Regions from separate parts of the Micromonospora sp. RTBAU3-60 genome, predicted to be linked through region 1. Evidence: riboswitches for the same ligand, from Rfam matches in the RefSeq annotation. Region 1 holds a riboswitch; the other holds the start of a gene.
What was found. Region 1 has a riboswitch for cobalamin ahead of ACY34I_RS35555 (ribonucleoside-diphosphate reductase subunit alpha). Riboswitches for the same ligand answer to the same signal wherever they lie in the genome.

Region 1 (10,893 bases):
TTCGACAGGTGCACCACGTTGCCGGGCTCCGCGGTCTGGTTGCAGAGCCGGTTGGCGGCGTCCTTGAACGTCATCCACCCGTTGCCGGTCTGCGCGAGGGTGCGCATCATCCGCCCGTACAGTTCCCGGGCCGGTACCTGCCGTACCCAGCGGCCCTGCGCCTCCGCCGCCCGGTACGCGGCGTCGAACTCCTCACCCCACAGGTCGGGCAGCTCCGGAACCTCGTCCGGGTCGAACAGCGACCACATCCCGTCGGCCTCCACCCGGCGCATGAACTCGTCCGGAATCCAGTTCGCCAGGTTCAGGTTGTGCGTACGCCGGGCGTCCTCGCCGGTGTTGTCCCGCAGCTGCAGGAACTCCTCGATGTCCGGGTGCCACGGCTCCAGATAGACGCAGGCGGCGCCCTTGCGCCGGCCGCCCTGGTTCACCGCCGCGACGCTGGCGTCCAGTGTCCGCAGCCACGGCACGATGCCGTTGGACCGCCCGTTCGTGCCGCGAATCAGCGCCCCGCGGGAGCGGACCCGGGAGAACGCGATGCCGATGCCGCCGGCGAACTTGGACAGGTTGGCCACCTGCGCGTACCGCTGGTAGATGGAGTCCAGCTCGTCGCGGGGCGAGTCCACCAGGTAGCAGGACGACATCTGGGTGTGCCGGGTGCCGGAGTTGAACAGGGTCGGCGAACTCGGCAGGTACGCCAGGCTCGACATCAGCCGGTAGAAGTCGATCGCCTCGTCCGGCGTGTGCGACAGGCCGCACGCCACCCGCAGCAGCCAGTACTGCGGCGTTTCCAGCACCAGCCGGCTGGTCGGGTGCCGCAGCAGGTACCGGTCGTAGACGGTGCGCAGCCCGAAATACTCGAACCGCAGGTCACCGGACAGGTCGACCGCCTCGTCGAGGATGCGGGCGTGGGCGGCCACGAACGCAGCGGTGTCGTCGCCGATCAGCCCTTCGGCGTGGCCGTGGCGGATCGCCTGGCTGAACGAGGTGATGCCTTGGCCGCGTACCTCCTTGTCGACGTAGCCGGCGAGCAGGCGGGCGGCGAGCCGCGAGTACTGCGGTTCCTCGCCGATCAGCTCGGCCGCGGTCTGGATCGACAGCCGATCCAACTCGTCGGTGCTCGCACCGTCGTACAGCCCGCTGATGGTGCGGGTCGCCACCCGCAGCGGGTCAACGTCGGTGAGATCCGCGGTCCACCGCTCGACCGCCCGGACGATCCGGTTGACGTCGACCGGTTCGAGGTCGCCGTTGCGCTTGCGGACGTGCATCTGCACGCGCCGCTGCCCGGGTAGAGCCGCATCCCCGGGCGTTCCATCGACGACGGGGTGGACGTCGGTGACTGTCACTACTCACTCCTCGCGAGCTCGAGACCGGATGGGCCTCGGCGCGCGGGGGTGCAGACACCGACGGACACGCGCCGGCATGGCGGTGTCCCGTGGGCGTCGGCCGTCCCGCGCGGCCTCGGACCGTCACACGCCGGGTCGGGGCGTGTGACGCGCTGGCAGGTCTTCGGACTCGCGGGCACGACCGGACGAAACCGGTCTCCTACTGGCCGTCGCTTCCCAGACCGAGGATGGTCCAGTGCTGATGACGGCGGTCGTTCCCACTCACCGCTGCGGGGCAGTCCCGGATTCCCACCGGGTTCCCTCTTGCCTCGACCGCCCTCGCTGAGGACGGCCGAACCAGCTGCGTCAGACACCATATATGGCCGCATGCTTGGTTGAGCAACACCAGATGTCGCGTCGGCGTGTCAGATCCGTCTCACAGTTGCGCGCTGTTCGCAGCGGGACGGCGGTGCGTGGCCGGGGCCGGAGCGGTTGCTGCTGCCCATGACGGAGAAGCGGCTGGCGAGGGTGCCCGGACGCGCCGATGATCGGGCGCTTATTGCCAAAGTTTGGCAACTACGTAATGCTGGCAGCAGTGGGCGGGCGTTCCGGCTCGCGATGATCCGCACCTCGCCGGGACACCTGCCCGCTGCGCGGTCGCCAATGAGGAAGGAGCCCGGCCGGTGGGCGTCTACACGCTGCCCGACATGCCGTACGACTACGGTGCGCTGGAGCCGGCGATGTCCGGCGAGATCCTGGAGCTGCACCACAGCAAGCACCACGCGGCGTACGTGAAGGGCAGCAACGACACCCTGGACCAGTTGGCCGAGGCGCGGGACAAGGGTGACTTCGCGGCACTGGTCGGGTTGGAGAAGGCCCTCGCGTTCAACCTGTCCGGGCACGTGCTGCACTCGATCTTCTGGAACAACCTGTCCCCAGAAGGTGGTGACCGCCCGGACGGGGAGCTGGCCGCCGCGATCGACGAGCACTTCGGCTCGTTCGACGGTTTCGCCGGACAGCTGTCCGCGGCGACGAAGGGCGTGCAGGGCTCCGGCTGGGGTGTGCTGGCCTGGGAGCCGCTCGGCCGGCGGCTGATCGTGGAGCAGGTGTACGACCACCACGGCAACGTCGGGCACGGCAGCACCCCGTTGCTGGTCTTCGACGCCTGGGAGCACGCCTACTACCTGCAGTACCGCAACGTGCGTCCGGACTACGTGGACCGGCTGTGGGACCTGGTGAACTGGGCCGACGTCACCGCCCGCTTCGACGCTGCCCGCGCGGCTTCGCCGAAGCCGTGACCGGCGTGCCGGGCCTGTCCCGGTCGCGACGGGACTCGTCCTCGCGCTGGTCCGGCCAGCCGTCCAGTCCCGGGATGGGCTGGTTCAGGAGTTGGCCTTGCAAGTCGTCGACGCGGCGCAGCCGCCACCGGCCTGAGCAATCCCCGTGGGCACGGTCGGCAAACGCGACTGCTAGCCCGACCAGTCACGCACTCTGTTCCATCGGCTCGGCACGAGTGGCCGTGGCCTCCGCAACCACAGGAGCACATCATGGGTAAGCCTCTGTCCACCCGAGTGACGGCGCTGGCCGCCGCCGTCCTGGTCGCAGCCGGCTGCTCGTCGCCGGCGATCCCGACGGACGCCGCGCGCGGTGCCGGAACGCTGGTCGTGGCGACCTCGGGTGAGCCGGACACCCTGAACCCCGTGCTGAACTATGGCGTCGACGGCGGTTCGTTGATCTTCGACGGTCTGGTGGCCCGCGATGCTCGCAACCAGCTGGTGCCGGCGCTGGCCCGGGAGCTGCCCACCGTGTCGGCGGACGGGAAGACGGTCACGGCGAAGCTACGCGACGGGGTCCTGTTTCATGACGGCAGCCCGTTGACCGCCCAGGACGTCGTCTTCACCTATCGGACGGTGCTGGACCCGAAGGTCGACTCCACTCTGCGCTCGGATCTGGACATGCTCGTCTCGGCCGCCGCGCCGGACCCGTCGACCGTGGTGTTCACCCTGAAGTACGCCTACGCGCCGTTCCTGCAGCGGTTGGCGCTGGGCATCGTGCCCGCGAAAGCCTTGGCCGGTAAGGACGTCAACACCGCCGAGTTCAACCGCAAGCCCGTCGGGACCGGCCCCTACCGGGTGACGTCGTGGACGCCGGGAGACCGGCTCGTGCTCGCGGCCAACGAGAAGTACTGGGGTGGCAGGCCGGCAAACTCGGGTGTGGTGGTGGCGTTCGTCGCCGACGACAACGTGCGTGCCCAGCGGATGCGGGCGGGGGAGTTCGACGCGGCGGAGCTGGCGCCGAAACTGGCCGCCGGGTTCGACAAACAGGGCGGGTACCGGGTGCAGCGGGTGCCCACCGCCGACTACCGGGGCGTGATGCTGCCGATGGGCAACCCGGTCACCGGCGACCTGGCGGTGCGGCGGGCGCTCAACGCGGCGGTGGACCGCCAGGCGATGGCGGCCGGCGTGCTCGGCGGGGCGGGGGAGCCGGCGTTCGGGCCGGTGCCGCCGTCCTCGGAGTTCGCCGAACCGTCCATTGCCGGCAAAGCCGCCGCCGACCTGGCTGCCGCGACCGCCGCCCTCGACGCCGCCGGCTGGAAGCCAGGCCCGGACGGCGTCCGGGTCAAGGGCACCCGGCAGGCCACGTTCACGCTCATGTATCCCGCCACCGACAGCCTGCGCAAGGAACTGGCCCTCGCGGTCACCGCCGACGCGAAGAAGGCCGGCATCAAGGTGACGCCCGAAGGGCTGACCTGGGACGCGATGACCCCGCGGATGAAGACCGACGCCCTGATCATGGGACACGGCACCCCGTACGACCCGGACTTCGTCTCCTACAAGCTGTTCCGGTCCGAGTTCGCCGGCCAGGGCTTCTTCAACCCCGGCTCATACAAGTCCCCGGTCGTTGATAAGGCGCTGCAGGACGGCCGTGACGACGCCGACCCCGCCGCCCGTAAAGCCGCCTACGCCACGTTCCAGAAGCAGCTCGCCGCCGACGTGCCGTGGGTGTTCCTCACCTACCTGCAGCACACCTACGTGGTGAAGGACACGGTGGCCGGGGTGACACCACGGGTCGAACCGCACGAGCACGACGTCGCCAACAGCCTCTGGTGGAACGTCCACACGTGGACGAAGAAGCCGTGACCGCGACCACCCCGGTCGGCGAGCCGACGGCGACGGCCCAGTCGAAGGCTCCGGCCCGCCGGCGGAGGTTGGCGGGTGCCGGCGCGCTGGTCCGCCGCCGGCTCCTGGTCGCCGTACCCGTGCTCGCGGCCACCAGTGTGGGGATGTTCGCCCTCGGCGCGGCCTCCCCGATCGACCCCGCCCAGCAGTACGCGGGCGCGGCAGCGTTCACCACCAGCGAAGAGAACCTGGCCCAGATCCGCGCGAACTGGGGAGTCGACGACCCGCTGCCGGTGCAGTACGCCCGGTGGGTCGGCAACCTGCTCCGCGGTGACCTGGGCTGGTCGACCAGCCGGCACGAGCCGGTCACCTCGGTGCTGGCCGCCCGCGCCGGCTGGACCCTGCTGCTCGTCGGCGCCGCTCTCGCGCTCGTCCTTGTGGCGAGCCTGCTGCTGGGTACCTTCGCCGCATACCGGCGTGGCGGCTGGTTCGACCGGGGGCTGCGCGCCACCGCGTACGCGGTGCAGTCGATGCCGGTGTTCTGGATCGGTCTGGCCGCGATCGCCGTGTTCGCCCTCAGCCTGGGATGGCTGCCTGCCGGTGGGCTCACCGACGTCACCGCCACCGGCACGGACCCCGCCGACGTGGCGCGGCACCTGATCCTGCCGGTGGCCGTCCTGGCGATCTCCCAGGCGCCGTGGTTCGTACTGTTCATCCGCGACGCGGTCGCCGACAGCCTCCGCGACGACCACGTCCTCGCCGCCCGCGCCCGGGGCCTGCCCGGCCGCACCGTCCTGTTCGGCCACGCGCTGCGTACCGCGCTGCTGCCGTTCCTCACCCTGGTCGGCACCCACCTGCCCGAACTCGTCGGCGGCGCGGTGCTGGTGGAGACGGTGTTCTCCCTGCCCGGTCTCGGCGCGGTCACCGTGCAGGCCGCGCTGGGCGCCGACTTCCCGCTGCTCGCCGCGACCACTCTGGCCACCACCGTCGTGGTGTTGGCCGCGAACCTCGCCACCGACCTCGCCTACGCCGCAGCCGACCCACGGGTACGCCTCGATGACTGATCTTGCCCTGCCCGCCCGCCAGCGGCGGCCGAAACTGCGTGCCGGGCGTGCCGGCGTCACCGTCGCGGCGGCGCTGCTGGTCGGTGCGGTCGCCGCCTGCCTGCTCGCCCCGGTTCTGTGGCCGCTCGACGAGAGTGCCGTGGACCTGGCGCGTACCCGACTCGCGCCCTCCTGGCAGCACTGGGCCGGCACCGACGATTTGGGCCGCGACGTGGCGCTGCGCAGCCTCTACGGGCTGCGGGTCTCCCTGCTCGTCGGCGCGGTCGCCGCGCTCGTGGCCACTGTCATCGGCGGCCTCGTCGGCGCGGTTGCCGGCACCGTCGGCGGGCTGGTCGACCGGGTACTGATGCGGGCGGTCGACACCATCGCGGCGTTGCCGCACCTGCTGCTGGGCATCTTCATCGTGGCGATGCTGCGCCCCAGCCTCGGCGCGGTGATCCTGTCCATCGGGCTGACCCACTGGCTGTCCACCGCCCGCATCGTCCGTTCCGAACTGCTCAGCCTGCGCACCCGCCCGTTCATCGACGCCGCCGTCTCCGGCGGGGCCAGCCGGGTCCGGGTGCTCACCCGGCACCTGCTGCCGCACGTGCTGCCCCGGCTGGCGCTGGCGACCACGCTGATGGTGCCGCACGCCGTCTGGCACGAGACCGCCCTGTCCTTCCTCGGCCTCGGACTGCCCCCGCACCTGGCGTCGATCGGCAACATGATCAACGATGGGCAGCGGTCGCTGCTCACCGGCGCCTGGTGGGCCAGCATCGTCCCCGGCCTCGTCCTGGTCGCCGTCACCCTCGCCCTGGCCACCCTCACCAGCCGGTGGCGTGACCTCCTCGACCCCCGCGTCCGAGCGGAGCTGCACCTGTGACCACCAGCGCCCCGGCCATCCCCGACATCAACGTCACCCACCACGTACCCGCCCTGCTGGAGGTCGACGGGCTGACCGTCCAGTTCCGGCTCCGCGACGCCGTGGTCCACGCCGTCACCGACCTGCGCCTGCAGGTGCACCCCGGGGAACTCGTCGCGGTCGTCGGCGAGTCCGGGTGCGGCAAGTCCGTGCTCGCCCACGCCCTGCTCGGTCTGCTACCGGGCAACGCCACCGTCACCGGCCACGCCCGCCTGCACCCACCCACCGGCGAGCCGATCGACCTGATCGGCTGCGGTGAACGCCACCTGTCCCGTGTGGTGCGGGGACGCCAGGTCGGGCTGGTGCCGCAGAGCCCCGCCACCGCCCTCACTCCGGTCCGCACCGGAAGGCGGCTGCTGGAGGAGACTCTGCGTGCCCACGGCCACCCCCGACGCGACGCCACACCAGCCGCCGACCGGCTTGCCGCCGACGTCGGCCTCGACCCGGCTGACCTCGACCGGTACCCCCACGAACTGTCCGGCGGAACGGCGCAACGCCTGGCCACCGCGCTCGCCCTCGCCCCCGAGCCGCCGCTGCTGCTGGCCGACGAACCCACCACCGGCCTGGACCGGCCGCTGGTCGACCACACCCTCGACCTGCTACGCCGCCGCTGCGACACCGGCGCGGCCGTTGTGCTCATCACCCACGACCTCACCGCCGCCCGTCGAGTCGCCGACACCATCGCCGTCATGTACGCCAGCCGCATCGTCGAACACCGCCCGACCGACGCCCTGTTCACCGCACCGGCCCACCCCTACACCGCCGGGCTGCTCGACGCCCTACCGGAGCGGGCCTTCCGACCCGTCCCCGGCCACCCGCCCATGCTCACCGACCTGCCCACCGGGTGCGCGTTCGCCCCACGCTGCGACCACGCCACCGACGTCTGCCACGACCCGCCCGGCCCGAGCGGGGACGGTGCCGGCCGGGTCGCCTGCCACCACCCCCTGACCACCGGAGTGCGGGCATGACCGGCCTCGCCGCGCACCAGGTCACCGCCTCCTACGGCCGGCAACGCGTCCTCGACCGCGTCGACCTGCACATCTCTCCTAAAGAGACAGTCGGCCTACGTGGTCCGTCGGGCAGCGGCAAATCCACCCTCGCCCGGGTCCTCGCCCTCCTGCACGCCCCCGACACCGGGCACATCACCCTCGACGGCAAGCCCGTCGTCGGCGTCAGGCACCGGCTGCCCGCCGCAATGCGGACCCGGGTCGCGATCCTGTTCCAGAGCCCCCGCGCCGCCACCGACCCCCGGCTCACCCTCGCCGACATCATCGCCGAACCACTGCGCGCTACCGGCACCCCAAGGCAAGACGCGGCCATGCGCGCGGCGGAACTGGCCGACCTCGTCGGACTCACCCCGGACCTGCTCACCCGGCGCCCACACGCCGTCAGCGACGGCCAACTGCAACGCGCCTGCCTGGCCCGCGCACTCGTCCACCAGCCCGACTACCTCATCTGCGACGAAGCCACCGCCATGCTCGACGCCTCCACCCAGGCCCACCTCGCCGCCGTCATCACCGACTACCAACGCCAACACGCCGCAGGGGTCCTGCTCATCACCCACGACCCTGCCCTGATGGCCCGCTGGGCCACCCGAACCCTCGACCTGCCCGTTAACCGGTAGACCCCGCCTCGGCGTCGCCCAACTGCTCACGCGTGCAGGGCTGTGGCCCACCGGCGACCAGTGGCGACGGCTCGCGCAACGGCACACGAACGGATCCGGTGATGACCGCGGCCGCCGCCTGGGAGCGGGGGCGTAGGAGGATCCAGCGGATCAGCGGACATCGCCGAACCGAGCCAGTGGGAGTCCTCGTAACGCCACATCGAACGCCGACAACACTCGCCGAAACCGCCTGGCCACTGTCGGCCTCGTCTCCGACCGCTGCCCCTCGCCGTAGCGGGTTGTCGTTGGGGAGATGGCCCCCGCCAGGTCAGCTCGAGCGGCGTTCCCGGCTGTCGGTGATGTCGGCATCGGCCATGGCGGTGACGAGGTCGTCGCGGGCGCGGGCGACCCTGGACCGGATCGTGCCGACGGGGCAATCGCAGACCTCTGCGGCTTCGGCGTACGAGAGGCCGAGCACCTGCGTGGCGACGAATGCTTCCCGCCGCTCGGGTGAGAGGTGGTCCAGGAGCCGCCACAGGATGACCTTGTCCTCGACCGGGAAGCCACGGGCGGCTCGCGAGTGTGTAGCGGCGTGCGAATCCTCCAGTGGGGCTGGCTGGGGTCGGGCGGCTGCGGCGCGGTGGTGGTCGACGACGACCCGCCGGGCGATCACGAACAGCCAGGTGCGGGCGGAGGAGGCGGCGGTGAACTTGGGCAGGCTGCGCAGCGCCCGCAGGTAGGTTTCCTGGGTCAGGTCGTCGGCCTCGTTCGGCCCGGCGAGGTGGGCGATGAGCCGCCATACCTGCTGCTGGGTGGCGCGGATGAACGCGGCCGCCGCGGCCTGGTCGCCTTGACCGGCGGCAAGGGCCAACCGGGTCGTGCGTGTCTTGTCGTCCACGTCCGGTCCTCCACGCTGCCGATGTTTCGCGGCCGCCATCCCGCCGTGGGTTGGGCAGCCCGGTGTCCTGACGGAGGAAGTTTCGTGCACCCTGCTCGTATGTTGAGTCGGAGCGGGCAGAACTTTTGCCATTTGCATAAAAAGTTGCCGATGCCTTGATTAAAGCCGCGGCGTCGCGAGGATGCCCTGATGCGTCGTCTCCCTCCGGCTCTTGGACGCGCAGCCTTGGGGCTGCTCGCGTTCGTCCTCGTCTCCGCGGTCGCTGTCCTCGGGTTCGCTGCGCCCGCGGCAGCTCACGGCACCTTGGCGATGTCCACCCCCGCGGAGGGGGCCACGGTGAACGAGCCGTTGGCGGCGGTGCAGCTCTACTTCACGGAGAAGGTCGCCGACAACGCGTACTTCACGATCACCGCGCCGGGGGGCGGACGGGTCGACAACGGCTGGAACCACGGGTCGCCCAAGCAGTTGGACAAGCCGGTACGGGAGTACTTCCTGGTCGCGGGGAAGTTCGAGCCGCGTGAGTACTCGATGGGCTTCCCGGCGGTGGTGACCCTGGCGTATCTGCCGGCCGTGGGGCAGTACTCGGTGAGCTACCTGTCGGTGGCCTCGGACGGTGAGCCGGTGCGAGGCACGCTGAGCTTCCGCTACACCGGGGCGGTGACGGCAGCGCCGCCGGGCTGGCGCCCGCCGACCAATCAGCCGGATCCGTCGCTGGTGGCGGCCGCCGAGCAGCACGCGACGTCCGGGCACGGGTCGGAGTCTTCGTCGCCGGCCGCGCTACCCGTGCCGTCGGGTCCGCCGGCCGCGCCACCGCTGTCGGCTGCCCCGCCCGCGGTGGCCGCTGCTTCGACGGCCCAGGATGACGAGGGTGGCCTCGGTTGGGTGGCGTGGACCGGCTGGGCGGTGGCAACTGCTGCGGCCGTGGCCGGCTTCGTGGGCTGGCGCCGCCCGGTTCCCGTAGGCAGGGCCCCCGGCCGGGACCGTATCTCGGGTGCGGCCGCGCGCCGGCAGAGCGCCGGCCCCCGCTCCAAGGGCCGAACGGGCGCGGCCGGTCGCGCCGGCGCCAACGGCACGGCCGCCGCATCGGGCTCCGGCGGCACGGGACGACGGGCCGCCGTCCCGGCGACGCGGAAGAACGGGGCGGTTGCCGTGACCGAGCCGTCGGCGACCGGGCAGGAGGCGACATTGGCGACTGCCGTCGCCACGGCGCGGCCCGCGGCCGCCGGCCGAGTCGTGGCTTCCGGCATGGCCGATCTCGCCCTGACGCTCGGGCCTCCGTCGAGCAACACGCGTTTCCCGCTGCTCGTCGGTGGGTTGGTGGTGGCCCTGCTGGCCGGGTTCGGGATCGGGCGGATCGGTATCGGCGACGAGCGGACCACCGGCGCGCCGACAGCCACGGCACCCGCCGGTGGGCCGTCTGCCACCCAGCGGGCGATGGTGGCCGGGGACGGGCATCAACATGCGCCCAGTACTGGGGCGCACTCGCATCCGGGTGACGGCAGCGCGGGCCAGTCGCAGGCGACCGGGACGACGGTCAGCGCTGGCGGCTACACGCTGCAGCCCATGCGGCGGTCCCAGTCGGCCGGCGTGAGCGTGGACTACCGGTTCCGGATTGTCGGAGCTGACCGGCAGGCGGCGACGCGCTTCACGGTCGTACACGACAAGCCGTTGCACTTGATCGTGGTGGGCCGCGACCTGAGCGGATACCAGCACCTGCACCCCACCATGGCGCCCGACGGCACCTGGAGCGTCCCGTTGAAGCTGGCCCGGGCCGGTGGATACCGCGTCTACGCCGACTTCTCCGTGACCGGGACCGGCGGCAGCCCACTGCCTCTGGTCCTGGGTGTCGACCACGACGTGCCGGGAGCGTACACCCCGGCCGCGTTGCCGCCGACGCAGCCGCAGGCGACGGCCGGGCCGTTCACGGTGTCGATGGACGGCACGCCCACAGTGGGGGTGGCGGCGCCGATGCTCTTCCGGGTCAGC
Region 2 (10,893 bases), on a different contig from region 1:
GGCCGAGTTCGGCCAGCGGCACCACCTCGACGCCGGTGACCCGCCGGGATCCCTCGTCCCAGGTGGGCCGGCAGCCGAGCAGGGCGAGAATCTCGGCGATGTCGTCACCCTGGGTGCGCATGGCGCTGGTCCCCCAGACGGTGAGCCCGACCGAGCGGGGGTACGCCCCGGTGTCGGCGCGGTGCCGGGCGAGCAGCGAGTCGGCGAGCGCCACCCCGACGTCCCAGGCGTTGCGGCTGGGAATGGCCTTCGGGTCGACGGAGTAGAAGTTGCGGCCGGTGGGCAGCACGTTGACCAGTCCCCGGGTGGGTGACCCGGACGGGCCGGGCGGGACGAACCGGCCGTCGAGCGCGCCGAGCACCCGGCCGATCTCGTCGGTGGTGCGGTCCAGCCGCGGCACCACCTCGCGGGCGGCGAAGCGCAGCACCTCGGCGGCGTCGGGCACGGCCCCGCCGACCACCTCCTGGACCACCGCGTCCGCCTTGGCGCCGTCCCAGCCGAGCGTCTCCATGCCGAGGACCAGCCGGCGGGCGAGGGCCTCGATCAGGTCGACGGCGTCGGCGGCGGTGGCGGCCGGGCCGTCGACCGCCTCGGTGAGCGCCACCGGCACGGTGATCCGCTCCCCGGGCGCGGCGAGCAGCGCCGCCTCGTCGAGGCCGACGCGCCCGGCGAGGGCCTGGCGCAGCCCGGGCAGGGCGCGCACGCCGCCCCAGACCTGCGGGGCGCGCAGCACGGCGAGGACCAGGTTGACCCGCGCCTCGCCGGTCGGCGCCTCGGCCAGCACGTGCAGGCCGTCGCGGATCTGCACGTCCTTGACCTCGCAGAGGTACCCGTCCAGGTGCAGCACGAAGTCGTCGAAGTCGTCCTCGGCGGGCATCTCCGCCTGGTGCAGGTCGTGGTGCAGCTGCGCCTCCCGCACCAGGTCCCAGATCTGCCGCTGGACCGTGGGCACCTTGGCCGGGTCGAGGGCCTGCACGGTGGCGTACTCGTCGAGGAGCTGTTCGAGCTTGGCGAGCTCGCCGTACGTCTCGGCGCGGGCCATCGGCGGGACGAGGTGGTCCACGACGACGGCGTGGGCGCGGCGCTTGGCCTGCGTGCCCTCGCCGGGGTCGTTGACGATGAACGGGTAGACCAGCGGGAGGTCGCCGAGCACCGCATCGGGGGCGCAGTCGGCGGCCAGCCCGAGCCCCTTGCCGGGCAGCCATTCCAGGGTGCCGTGCTTGCCGAGGTGGACCACGGCGTGCGCGCCGAAGCCGCCGTCGGCGACCGGCGCGGCCAGCCACCGGTACGCGGCCAGGTAGTGGTGGCTGGGCGGCAGGTCCGGGTCGTGGTAGATGGCGACCGGGTTCTCCCCGAAGCCGCGGGGCGGCTGGATCAGCAGCACCACGTTGCCGAAGCGCAGCCCGGCGAGGACGAGGTCGCCGCCGTCGGTGTAGAGCTGCCCCGGCGGCTCGCCCCAGTGCTCCCGCATCCGCTCCCGCAGCCCGGCGGGGAGCGCGTCGAACCAGCGCCGGTAGGTTCCCCCCGGCACCCGGGCCTCGGCTGCGGCGAGCTGCTCCGGGGTGAGCCACTCGACGTCGTGCCCGCCCGCGGCGATCAGCGCGTGGATGAGCGCGTCCCCGTCGTCCGGCACCGGCCCGGCGCCGAGGTCGTAGCCGGCGTCGGCGAGGGCGGCGAGCAGGCGCACCGCCGAGGCCGGGGTGTCCAGGCCCACCGCGTTGCCGACCCGGGAGTGCTTTGTCGGGTACGAGCTGAGCACGACGGCCAGCCGCTTGTCGGCGTTCGACAGGTGCCGCAGCCGGGCCTGCCGGACGGCGATGCCGGCGACCCGGGCCGCCCGCTCCCGGTCCGGGTCGTAGACCGAGAGCCCGTCGGCGTCGATCCGCTTGAACGAGAACGGCACGGTGACGATCCGGCCGTCGAACTCGGGGATGGCCACCTGCATGGCCGCGTCCAGCGGGGACAGTCCGGCGTCGCTGGCCGCCCACCGGTCGCGGGTGCTGGTCAGGCAGAGCGCCTGGAGGATCGGCACGTCCAGGGCGGCGAGCGCGCCGACGTCCCAGGCGTCCTCGTCGCCCCCGCCGGAGGCGTCCGCGGCGACCGTGCCGCCGGCCGCCAGCACCGTCACCACCAGGGTGTCGCAGCGGGCGAAGAGGCCCATCGGCCCGTCGCCGGGGGTGAGCCCGCGCAGCGAGCCGCAGAAGATCGGCAGCGGGTGCCCGCCGGCGGCGGTGACCGCGTCGGCCAGGGTCTCGACGAACGCGGTGTTCCCGGCCAGGGCGTGCGCCCGGTAGAAGACGATCCCGACGGTGGGCCGCCCGTCCCCCGCCGGCCCGGGGTCGGGGCCGAGGAGGCCGAAGGGCGGGGTGGGGGCGGGCGGGGCGAAGCCCTCGCCGGTGAGCAGCACCGTGTCGGAGAGGAACCGGGCCAGCTCGGCGAGGTTGTCGGGGCCGCCCTCCACCAGGTAGGCGAGGGCCTCGGCGGCCACCCCGGCGGCCACCGTGGACGCCGCCATCAGCTCCGCGTCGGGCAGCGCCTCACCGCCGAGCACCGCGGTCGGCACGCCGGAGGCGAGCACCGCGGCCAGGCCGTCCGGCCACGCCTGCCGGCCGCCGAGCAGGCGTACGACGGCCAGGTCGACGCCGTCGAGCAGCGCGGGCACGGCGTCGGCGGCGACCCGCGCGGGGTTGGCCAGCCGGTAGTCCGCGCCGCTGGCGCGGGCGGCGAGCAGGTCGGTGTCGGCGGTGGACAGCAGCAGGATGCGCACGGACGGCTCCGGAGCGTGAGCCCGGCGGCGCGGCGGGGCCGGCGGCGGGCGGGGATGGCGGCGGGCGGGGATGGGCGCAGGTTCAGCGGGTACGCGGGCCCGGCGGGCGGTTCACCGACGGCGGATCGGCGGGGACGCCCGGCCGGGGGCGAAACCGGCGGGGCGGAACTCAGCGGTGGACGGCGCGGTCGCGTTCGGCGGCGGGCTCGGCGATGACGCCAGATGCCCCTGCGGCGCCCGGACGAGCGGCGGCGCGGCGAACGGTCGGGTACGCGGGACCGCCACCGGCCCGCGGCGCGGTGGGGTGAGCGGTCAGCGGCACGCGGGTGCGCCCCGGCCGGATACGACGATCACCGTCGATGGCGGAAAGGCCGTGCATCGGGTCCTCCTCGGGTGTCCACGCCCTGGGGTTCGCCGACGGCCGAAGTATCCTGGCTCCCGGATCGACGCTCTCCCCCGGCCTTCCAACCGCGCACGCACGGCCGTGACTCACGAGGGGGGATCGCTCCCCGGTGACAGTGGCGGGACCGCGCCGGATTCACACCGGCTTCCTTCACTGCCGTCTGGCCGCGAATGGTGCCACAGCCTCCGCCCCCCGGTCAACGGCAGGTCCGACCTGCCTCCGCACCCCTCGACAATGGACAGTCGTCGATCAGTCGAACTGGCGGGCAGCTCCGATCACAATGGCGGACATCGACCGACGGCGCGAATTTCCGGTCGCCCGGAACCCGTCACCGGAAGCGTTTCCGCCCATTGACCCCGCACCGTTCGGGAATCACGTCCGCGCTGGCAGGAGCGGCCGGGAACGGATCGGGCCGATAGCATCGCGGTCGACTGCGGACCGGAGGTCCGCCCGGGCGAGAGGAATGGCGCCATCGACACCCTGACGCCCCGACCGTTGGCCGGCCGGGTCTGGTTGTTCCCCGGCGATCCGGACCCGTACACGGTCCGCCCGACCGTGGCGGTCGTCGCCGACGAGCGCGGAAGTGTGATCGTCGACGCGGGGCAGAGCCCGGCCCACGCCCGCGAGATCCGGGCCGGGCTGCGCGCGGCCGGGCTGCCGGAACCCCGCTGGCTGGTCTACACCCACCACCACTGGGACCACGTCTGGGGCGCCTGCGCCTGGCCCGGCGTCGAGATCGTCGGGCACGAGGCCGGCGTCGCGCCGCTGCGCGCCGAGGCGGCCCGGCCGTGGAGCCACCGCCACCTGCGCGAGCAGGTCCGCGAGAACCCCCGGCTCGGGCACAGCTTCCGGGCCCGGGCCCTGGCCGTCGACTCCTGGGAGGGCTTCACCGTCCTGCCACCGACCCGCACCTTCACCGACGAGCTGACCCTGCCCACCGGGGTCGTGGTCCGGCACGTGGGCGGCCGGCACGCCCCGGACTCGTCGGTGGTGCTGGTGCCGGACTCGGCGGTGCTGCTGCTCGGCGACTGCTGGTACCCGCCGCCGGCCCATCTGCGTACTCCGGAGGACGAGCCCGATCTGGCGATGGCGCGCGGCCTGCTCACCGACGACGTCGAGTGGTACGTCTCGGCGCACGACGAGCCGGTGCGGCTGGCCGAGGCGCGGGCTGCCCTGGCCGGCTGACCGGCATCGCGCCGCACGGGGTCCCACGACGCAGCGGCCCGGCCTATCCTCGGTCGATGCGGGACCGCCGGGTGATTCTGCTGTGGACCGGGTTCGCGCTGGCCGCCGCGGTCTCCGTCGCGCTGGTGGCACGACGCCCGGACCACCTCTCCGACCTGCACATCTACTACGGGGCGCTGACCGACCTGCGGGCCGGGCGGCCGCTGTACGGGTACGTCGCGGAGAACGGGGGCCCGTTCACCTATCCCCCGTTCGCGGCGCTCGTGCTGGCCCCGATCACCGTGGTCCCGGAGTCCGTGCTGGGCGTGGCCTGGCTGCTGCTGACGGTCGCGGCCGTGGTCGCCATCGCCGTACCGGTCGGTGGGGTGCTGGCGCCCGAACGGTCCCGGCGGCCGCTGGTCATGGCGGCGGTCGCCGCGGCGCTGATGCTCTCCGCGCCGGTGCAGAGCAACCTGCGCTTCGGCCAGGTGAGCATCTTCATCGTGCTGCTGGCCCTGCTGGACGGCATGGGGGTGGTTCCGCCCCGCTGGCGCGGGGTGCTGGTCGGGCTGGCCGCGGCGATCAAGCTGACCCCGCTGCTCTTCGTGGCGTACTTTCTGGTCAGCGGCCGTTACCGGGACGCCGGTCGGGCGGTGGCCACCTTCCTGGCGGCGGCGGGGGTCGCCGCGGCGGTGCTGCCCGCGGAGAGTTGGACCTACTGGACCGGGACGGTGTTGCAGACCTCCCGGATCGGCGACCTCGCGTCGCTGGGCAACCAGTCGCTGCACGGGATGCTGCTCCGCGTCGGCGTCGCCCCGGCCACCCTGCCATTGCTCTGGGCCGCACTGGTGGGCGTCATCTGCGCGGTGGCGCTGCTGCGGGCCCGGCAGCTCGCCGGGCACGGCCGGCCGGGGCACGCCGCCGTGCTGGTCGGCTGCGCCACCGTGGCCGCCTCCCCGGTGTCCTGGACCCACCACCAGATCTGGCCGGTGCTGGCCGCCATGCTGCTGGTCGGCGCGTCCGGGGTGGCCCGCCGGGTGGCCGGCGCCGCCCTGCTGGTGGCCATGGTGGTGTCCCTCGGCGCGGCGCTGGGCCCGGTGTCCGCCCGGCCCGGCGTGCAGTTCCTGCTGGAGAACGCCCGGGCGCTCGGCGTCGGCGCGCTCTGCCTCCTCGGGTTCGGCGGCGTCGCGGTCACCGCCACCCGGGCACACCGCCGCACCGCCGGCCGGGCCTGGCTGCGGGTGGGCGTGGCCGCCGCCACGGCGCTGGCGTTCTTCGCCGTGCAGCCGCTCCCGGCGGGCGCGGACCCCACGTTCAAGGCGTACGACCTCGACGACGTGGCGAACCCCCGATACTTCTTCGTCTGCCAGGGGCCCGCCGAGTGCGCCGCGTACGGCGGGGACGCGGCGGTCACCTTCGGCACGGCCGTCGAGCCGACGAAGGTCCGGGTCAACGGGGTGGTCTCCGCGCGGGTGGCTCGGTTGGCCTACTACTCGGCGCCGGGCGGGGCGCCCCGGGCCATCCCGCTGCTCGACGCCTACCCAGGGTCGCGGATCTTCTCGTTCCGCGCCGCGACCATGACGCATGGCCGGCTCGTCGCGTACGCGGCCGACGGTCGCCCGATCGCCACCTACGACGACGAGCTGGCGGCGGCGTTCCGCGTGCGCCGCTGACCCGGCCGGCAGCCGGGTCAGCGGGCCCGGCGCTCGGGGTGGGCCCGGTTCCAGGCCCGCATCCGCTCGGGGTAGCCGGTGCGGGCCGCCTCGTACAGCGGGATCGCGTGCCGCTGGGCGATCTTCCCGGCGGCCCGGGGCGAGCCGGTGCGGCGGCGGATCCACTCGCCGTCGTGGGCGATGGCGACCACCGTGGTGTCGGTGGCCGTGGTCTCCGGCTCCAGGTAGAACTCCACCCCGCGGCGGCTGGTCACGAAGGCCTCCAGCGCGGCCAGGTCCTCCGCGGTGGCCTCGCGGTCGAGCTTGGTCGGGGTCGTCCGGTCGGCGCCCCGTCGGCGGAACCAGCCCATGCCGGTCTCCTCTCCTCGGCGTCCCGCCCAGTGCAGCACCGTCACCTGGCAGCCACCTGGGAGCGCCGTGGGAGTCCGCTGACCGGCGGTGATCCGCCGCGACCTGCGGTGGCCCGAGCCGATCAGTCCTGGCTCGTCGGGGACGGTGGGCGGAGCACCGGGACCAGCGCCAGGGTGGGCAGCAGCAGGAGCGGCACGACGCCGAGGGCGTGCAGGATGCCCAGGTGGTCGCCGAGGAAGCCGAGCAGCGGCGGCCCGCCCAGGAAGGCCGTGTAGCCGATCACAGCGACCACACTGACCCGGGCCGGCGCCCGGTCCTCGTCGTCGGCGGCGGCGCTCATGCCGACCGGGAAGCCGAGCGACGCCCCGATCCCCCAGAGCGCCACGCCGACCACGGCCAGCGGCCCGGAGCCGGCCAGCACGGCCAGGGCGGCGCCGGCGGCGGCCAGCCCGATGGTGCCGAACAGCACCCGCACCCGGCCCCACCGGTCGATGGCGATCGTGCCGGCGGTCCGGCCGAGCGTCATACCAACCACGAAGACGCCGAAGACGGTGGCGCCGACCGCCTCGCTGACGCCGTACCCGTCAACGAACGCCACCGCCAGCCAGTCGTTGGCGCTGCCCTCGGTGAAGGCCATGACCAGCACCAGCAGGCCGATGAGCAGGGTGCGCGGCTCCCGCCAGGTGGCCAGCAGCGCCCGCCGCCGGGCCGCCGGGTTTGCCGTACCCTCCGCCTCCGCGGGGGCGGGCAGGAACGCGCGGGCGCCGAGCAGCGTGCCGACCAGGACCACGGCGGCGAGCACGGGCAGGTGCGCCCCGACCGGTACGCCCAGCCGGGCGGCCCCGGCGCCGATCCCCGCCCCGGCCACCGAGCCGAGGCTCCACGCCGCGTGGAACCGGGGCATGATGGTCCGGCCGAGGCGCTTCTCCACCGCCGCGCCCTCGACGTTCATCGCCACGTCGCAGGTGCCGGAGCCGTAGCCGAAGGCGAAGAGCCCGATCGCCACCCCGGCCATCGAGCCGAGCAGGCTGGCGGAGACCCCGGCGACGACCGTGCCGAACGCGACGAGCAGGACCGACGCCGCCACGGTCCGGGCCGGTCCGAGCCGCTGGGTGACCAGCCCGGCGGTCGGCATCGCCAGCACCGCGCCGAGCGACAAGGTCAGCAGCAGCAGGCCGAGCCGCCCGGTGCTGAGCCCGAGCGCCTCCCGCACCGCCGGCACCCGGGAGAACCAGGTGCCCACCGCGAGCCCGTTGAGGGCGAACACGACCGCCACCCCGGTCCGGGCGGCCAGGACCGCCCGGGGCACGACCGGCCGGTCGACGGCCGATGCGTCGATGGTGCTGCTCACCGCATTGTCTCCCTCTCCCCTGGGCTGCCCGACGACCATCCCACCTCTGAGAGCGCTCACACGACAAGCGCTTTCACCCTTAACGGTGGCGGCCCGGACCCGGCATGATGGCCGACAGTGGCCGGGCGCGGGGGCACGGCCGGGCAGGAGGCAGCGACATGGGTACGCCGACGGCACGTCCCGCCACCCTCGACGACGTCGCCCGCGCGGCCGGGGTGTCGCGGGCCACCGCCTCCCGGGTGCTGGGCGGCTACGGGTTCGCCTCGCCGGCCGCCCGGCACCGGGTCACCGCCGCCGCCGAGGGCCTCGGCTACGTGCCGAACACGGCCGCCCGCGCGCTGGTCCGGGGCGCCGGGGTGCGGCTGGTGGTGGCCGTGGCCGGCACCGACGCCACGATCCTCGACGACCCGTACGTGGACCGGGTGGTGAGCGCGGCGGCCCGGGTCTGCGCCCCGCAGGGCGTGGGGGTCGCCCTGGAGTGGGTGCAGCGGAACGCCCCCGCCAACCTGCGCCGCCTCGGCGACGACCGCAGCGTCTGCGGGGTGCTGCTGATCAACACCACCGAGCGGGTGCTCGACGCGGTGCCCGCCACGCTGCGCGGCCGGATCGCCTCGATCGGCATCGGCTCGGCCGCCGTCCCCGCCTTCGACGTGGACAACGTCGCCGGCTCCGACGCGGTGCTGCGCCACCTGCACGCCGGCGGTCGCCGCCGGATCGTCATGGTCACCGGTCCCCGCTGGCTCAGCTGCGCGGAGCGGTCGGTGACCGCGTACCAGGCGTTGATGCGGGCGGCCGGGCTGCCGGTACGCCTGGTGACCGGCGACTTCACCGCCGCGCGGGGCGGCCGGGCCGCGCTGGAGGCGCTCACCCGCTGGCCGGACACCGACGCGATCTACGCGGCGAGCGACAGCACCGCGCTGGGCGCGATCGCCGCGCTGCGCGGGCGCGGGATCCGGGTGCCGCACGACGTGGCGGTGGCCGGCTTCGACGACATCCCGTACGCGGCGGTCAGCAGTCCGGCGTTGACCACCGCCACCCACCCGGTCGGCCGGATCGCCACGGCGGCGGCCACGGCGGTGCTGGAGGGTGGGCGGGTGCCGCCGGTCACCGCCTTCCCGTCGACGCTGGTCGCCCGGGAGAGCGCCTGACCCGGCGGGCCCGGGCAGCCCCGGCGCCGAGCCGACGGGACCGAGTGGCCCGGCGGGAGCGGGTGGTTCCGGCAGGAGCGGGCGGGCCGACGGGAGCGGGTGGCCCGGCGGGTGCGGGCGGGCCGGCGGGAGCGGGCGGGGCGGGTGCTCAGCGGTTGAGCCGGCACCAGCCGGGTATGCGCCGCCGGACCGACCGACGACAGAGGGGCGAGCATTGACCGAGCCCGCGCCGCCGCACCGGCAGCCCGAGGAGGGGCACCGGCACGGCCGGCTGACCGCCCGCGCCGCCGCGGTGGCCGTGCCCGGTCCGACCGGGCTGACCGCGGTCCCCGATCCGGAGGGCGGGGCGGCGGCCCTGCGGTACGCCCCGGCCGACGGCGCCGGGCCGTACCGGGTGGTGGTGCTGCTGCACGGCGCCGGCGGCTCGGCTCGACAGGGGCTGGACCTGCTGCTCCCGCTGGCCGACGCGCACCGGCTGCTGCTGGTCGCGCCGCAGGCCACCGCCAGCAGCTGGGACCTGATCGCCGAGGGGTACGGCCCGGACGTCCGCCGGATCGACGCGCTGCTGGGTGAGGTGCTGCAGGCGTACCCGGTGGCCGGGGTGATCCTGGGCGGCTTCTCCGACGGGGCGTCGTACGCCCTCTCGCTGGGCCTGACCAACGGCGACCTGGTCGACGCGGTCCTGGCCTTCTCCCCCGGGTTCGCCGCGCCGCTGGTCACCCACGGCCGGCCGCGGATCTTCGTGTCGCACGGCGCCGACGACCGGGTGCTGCCGGTGGACGTGTGCAGTCGGCGGCTGGTGCCTCGCCTGCACAGCCTCGGCTACCCGACCGAGTACGCCGAGTTCCCGGGCGGCCACGAGGTGCCGGCGGAGATCCGGCAACGGGCGGTGGACTGGCTGGTGGGCTGAGCGCGGAGTCAGTGCGGGGGCCCGGTGACGGCCGTGTCGACCCGGGTGAGCACCGACGCGTCGTCGTCGGCGCCGACCCCGCGCATCAGGTCGATCGCGGTGGCCCGGACCTGGCCGATGATCATGGCGAGGGGCAGCGTCTGCCCCGGGGTGAAGAGCCGGCCGGCCGACCGGACCGCCTCCAACGCGGCCGCGTCCACCCGCTCCGCGTGCCGGTCGGCTATCTCGTCCTGCCCGGTCAGGTCGGCGGCGAGCGCGTCCCCGGCCGAGCGGACCGCTTCGGCCAGGGTCCGCACGGCGGCGCCCAGCTCGGCTGGCACCGGCGCGGGGCCCCGGGTGAGGGTGACCGCGGCGCGGGCCAGCACCCGCACGTTGCGCACCGCGTAGTCGATCTGTCGGATCGAGCTCTCCACCGAGCGCAGCCGCCCGAGGTGCTGGCGGCGCCGTACGTGGAGCCAGAGCGCCTCGCCGGCGGCCTGCACCGCCCCGCGCAGCCGTTCCACCCCGGCGTCGGCGTGCCGGGCCCGCTCCAGCGCGGCCAGCGCCGCCTCGTCGTCGCTCCCGTCGAGCGCCGCCGCGATCTCGTCGAGCACCCCGGCCAACTCCTCGAAGGTGTGCCGGAACTCGGCGACCAGCGGGGCGAGCGGGCGGCGGGCGTCGATGAGCTGGCTCGCCACGATGGCCACCCCGCCACCGATCAGCGCGTCGACGAACCGGAACGGGACCAGCGTCTCGGTGGGCGGTGCCACGACCACCAGGTAGAGGGCGGACACGGCGGCCTGCACCACGGTGACGGAACTGGCGCCCACCGCCACCGCGAGGGCCACGGTGAGCAGGATGACGGTGAACACGGTCCAGCTGGTGTGCGGGCCGAGCGCCTGCACGACCACGTCGGCGACGAGCACCCCGGCGGCCACCCCGAGCACCACCTCGACGGCCCGGCGCAGCCGTTGGCCGCGGGCCTGGCCGAGCACGATCAGCGCGGCGGCCGGTGCGAAGAACGGCTGCGGGTGGCCGACCAGCCGGGTGGCGAGGATCCAGGCGACGGTGGCGGCGAGAGTCGCCTCGAGCGCCGGCAGCCAGCCCCGCCGCAGTCGCCCCACGGCCTCCCGGACGGCTGCTCGGG

Region 2: it holds a riboswitch for cobalamin, as region 1 does, so the genes downstream of both, cobN (cobaltochelatase subunit CobN) here and ACY34I_RS35555 (ribonucleoside-diphosphate reductase subunit alpha) in region 1, are expected to answer to the same signal.

Annotation. Positions count from the first base shown of each region.
Region 1 is NZ_JBUEGB010000080.1:3,298-14,190, forward strand. Features, by position in the region: gene ACY34I_RS35555 (ribonucleoside-diphosphate reductase subunit alpha) at 1-1,343, opposite strand, end outside; cobalamin riboswitch at 1,482-1,699, opposite strand; gene ACY34I_RS35560 (superoxide dismutase) at 2,006-2,620, shown strand; gene ACY34I_RS35565 (ABC transporter substrate-binding protein) at 2,870-4,462, shown strand; gene ACY34I_RS35570 (ABC transporter permease) at 4,444-5,505, shown strand; gene ACY34I_RS35575 (ABC transporter permease) at 5,498-6,367, shown strand; gene ACY34I_RS35580 (ABC transporter ATP-binding protein) at 6,364-7,374, shown strand; gene ACY34I_RS35585 (ABC transporter ATP-binding protein) at 7,371-8,030, shown strand; gene ACY34I_RS35590 (sigma-70 family RNA polymerase sigma factor) at 8,338-8,946, opposite strand; gene ACY34I_RS35595 (copper resistance CopC family protein) at 9,097-10,893, shown strand, end outside.
Region 2 is NZ_JBUEGB010000019.1:32,818-43,710, forward strand. Features, by position in the region: gene cobN (cobaltochelatase subunit CobN) at 1-2,767, opposite strand, end outside; cobalamin riboswitch at 3,192-3,321, opposite strand; gene ACY34I_RS20005 (MBL fold metallo-hydrolase) at 3,666-4,355, shown strand; gene ACY34I_RS20010 (glycosyltransferase 87 family protein) at 4,412-6,007, shown strand; gene ACY34I_RS20015 (hypothetical protein) at 6,025-6,357, opposite strand; gene ACY34I_RS20020 (MFS transporter) at 6,480-7,709, opposite strand; gene ACY34I_RS20025 (LacI family DNA-binding transcriptional regulator) at 7,868-8,857, shown strand; gene ACY34I_RS20030 (alpha/beta hydrolase) at 9,072-9,767, shown strand; gene ACY34I_RS20035 (FUSC family protein) at 9,776-10,870, opposite strand.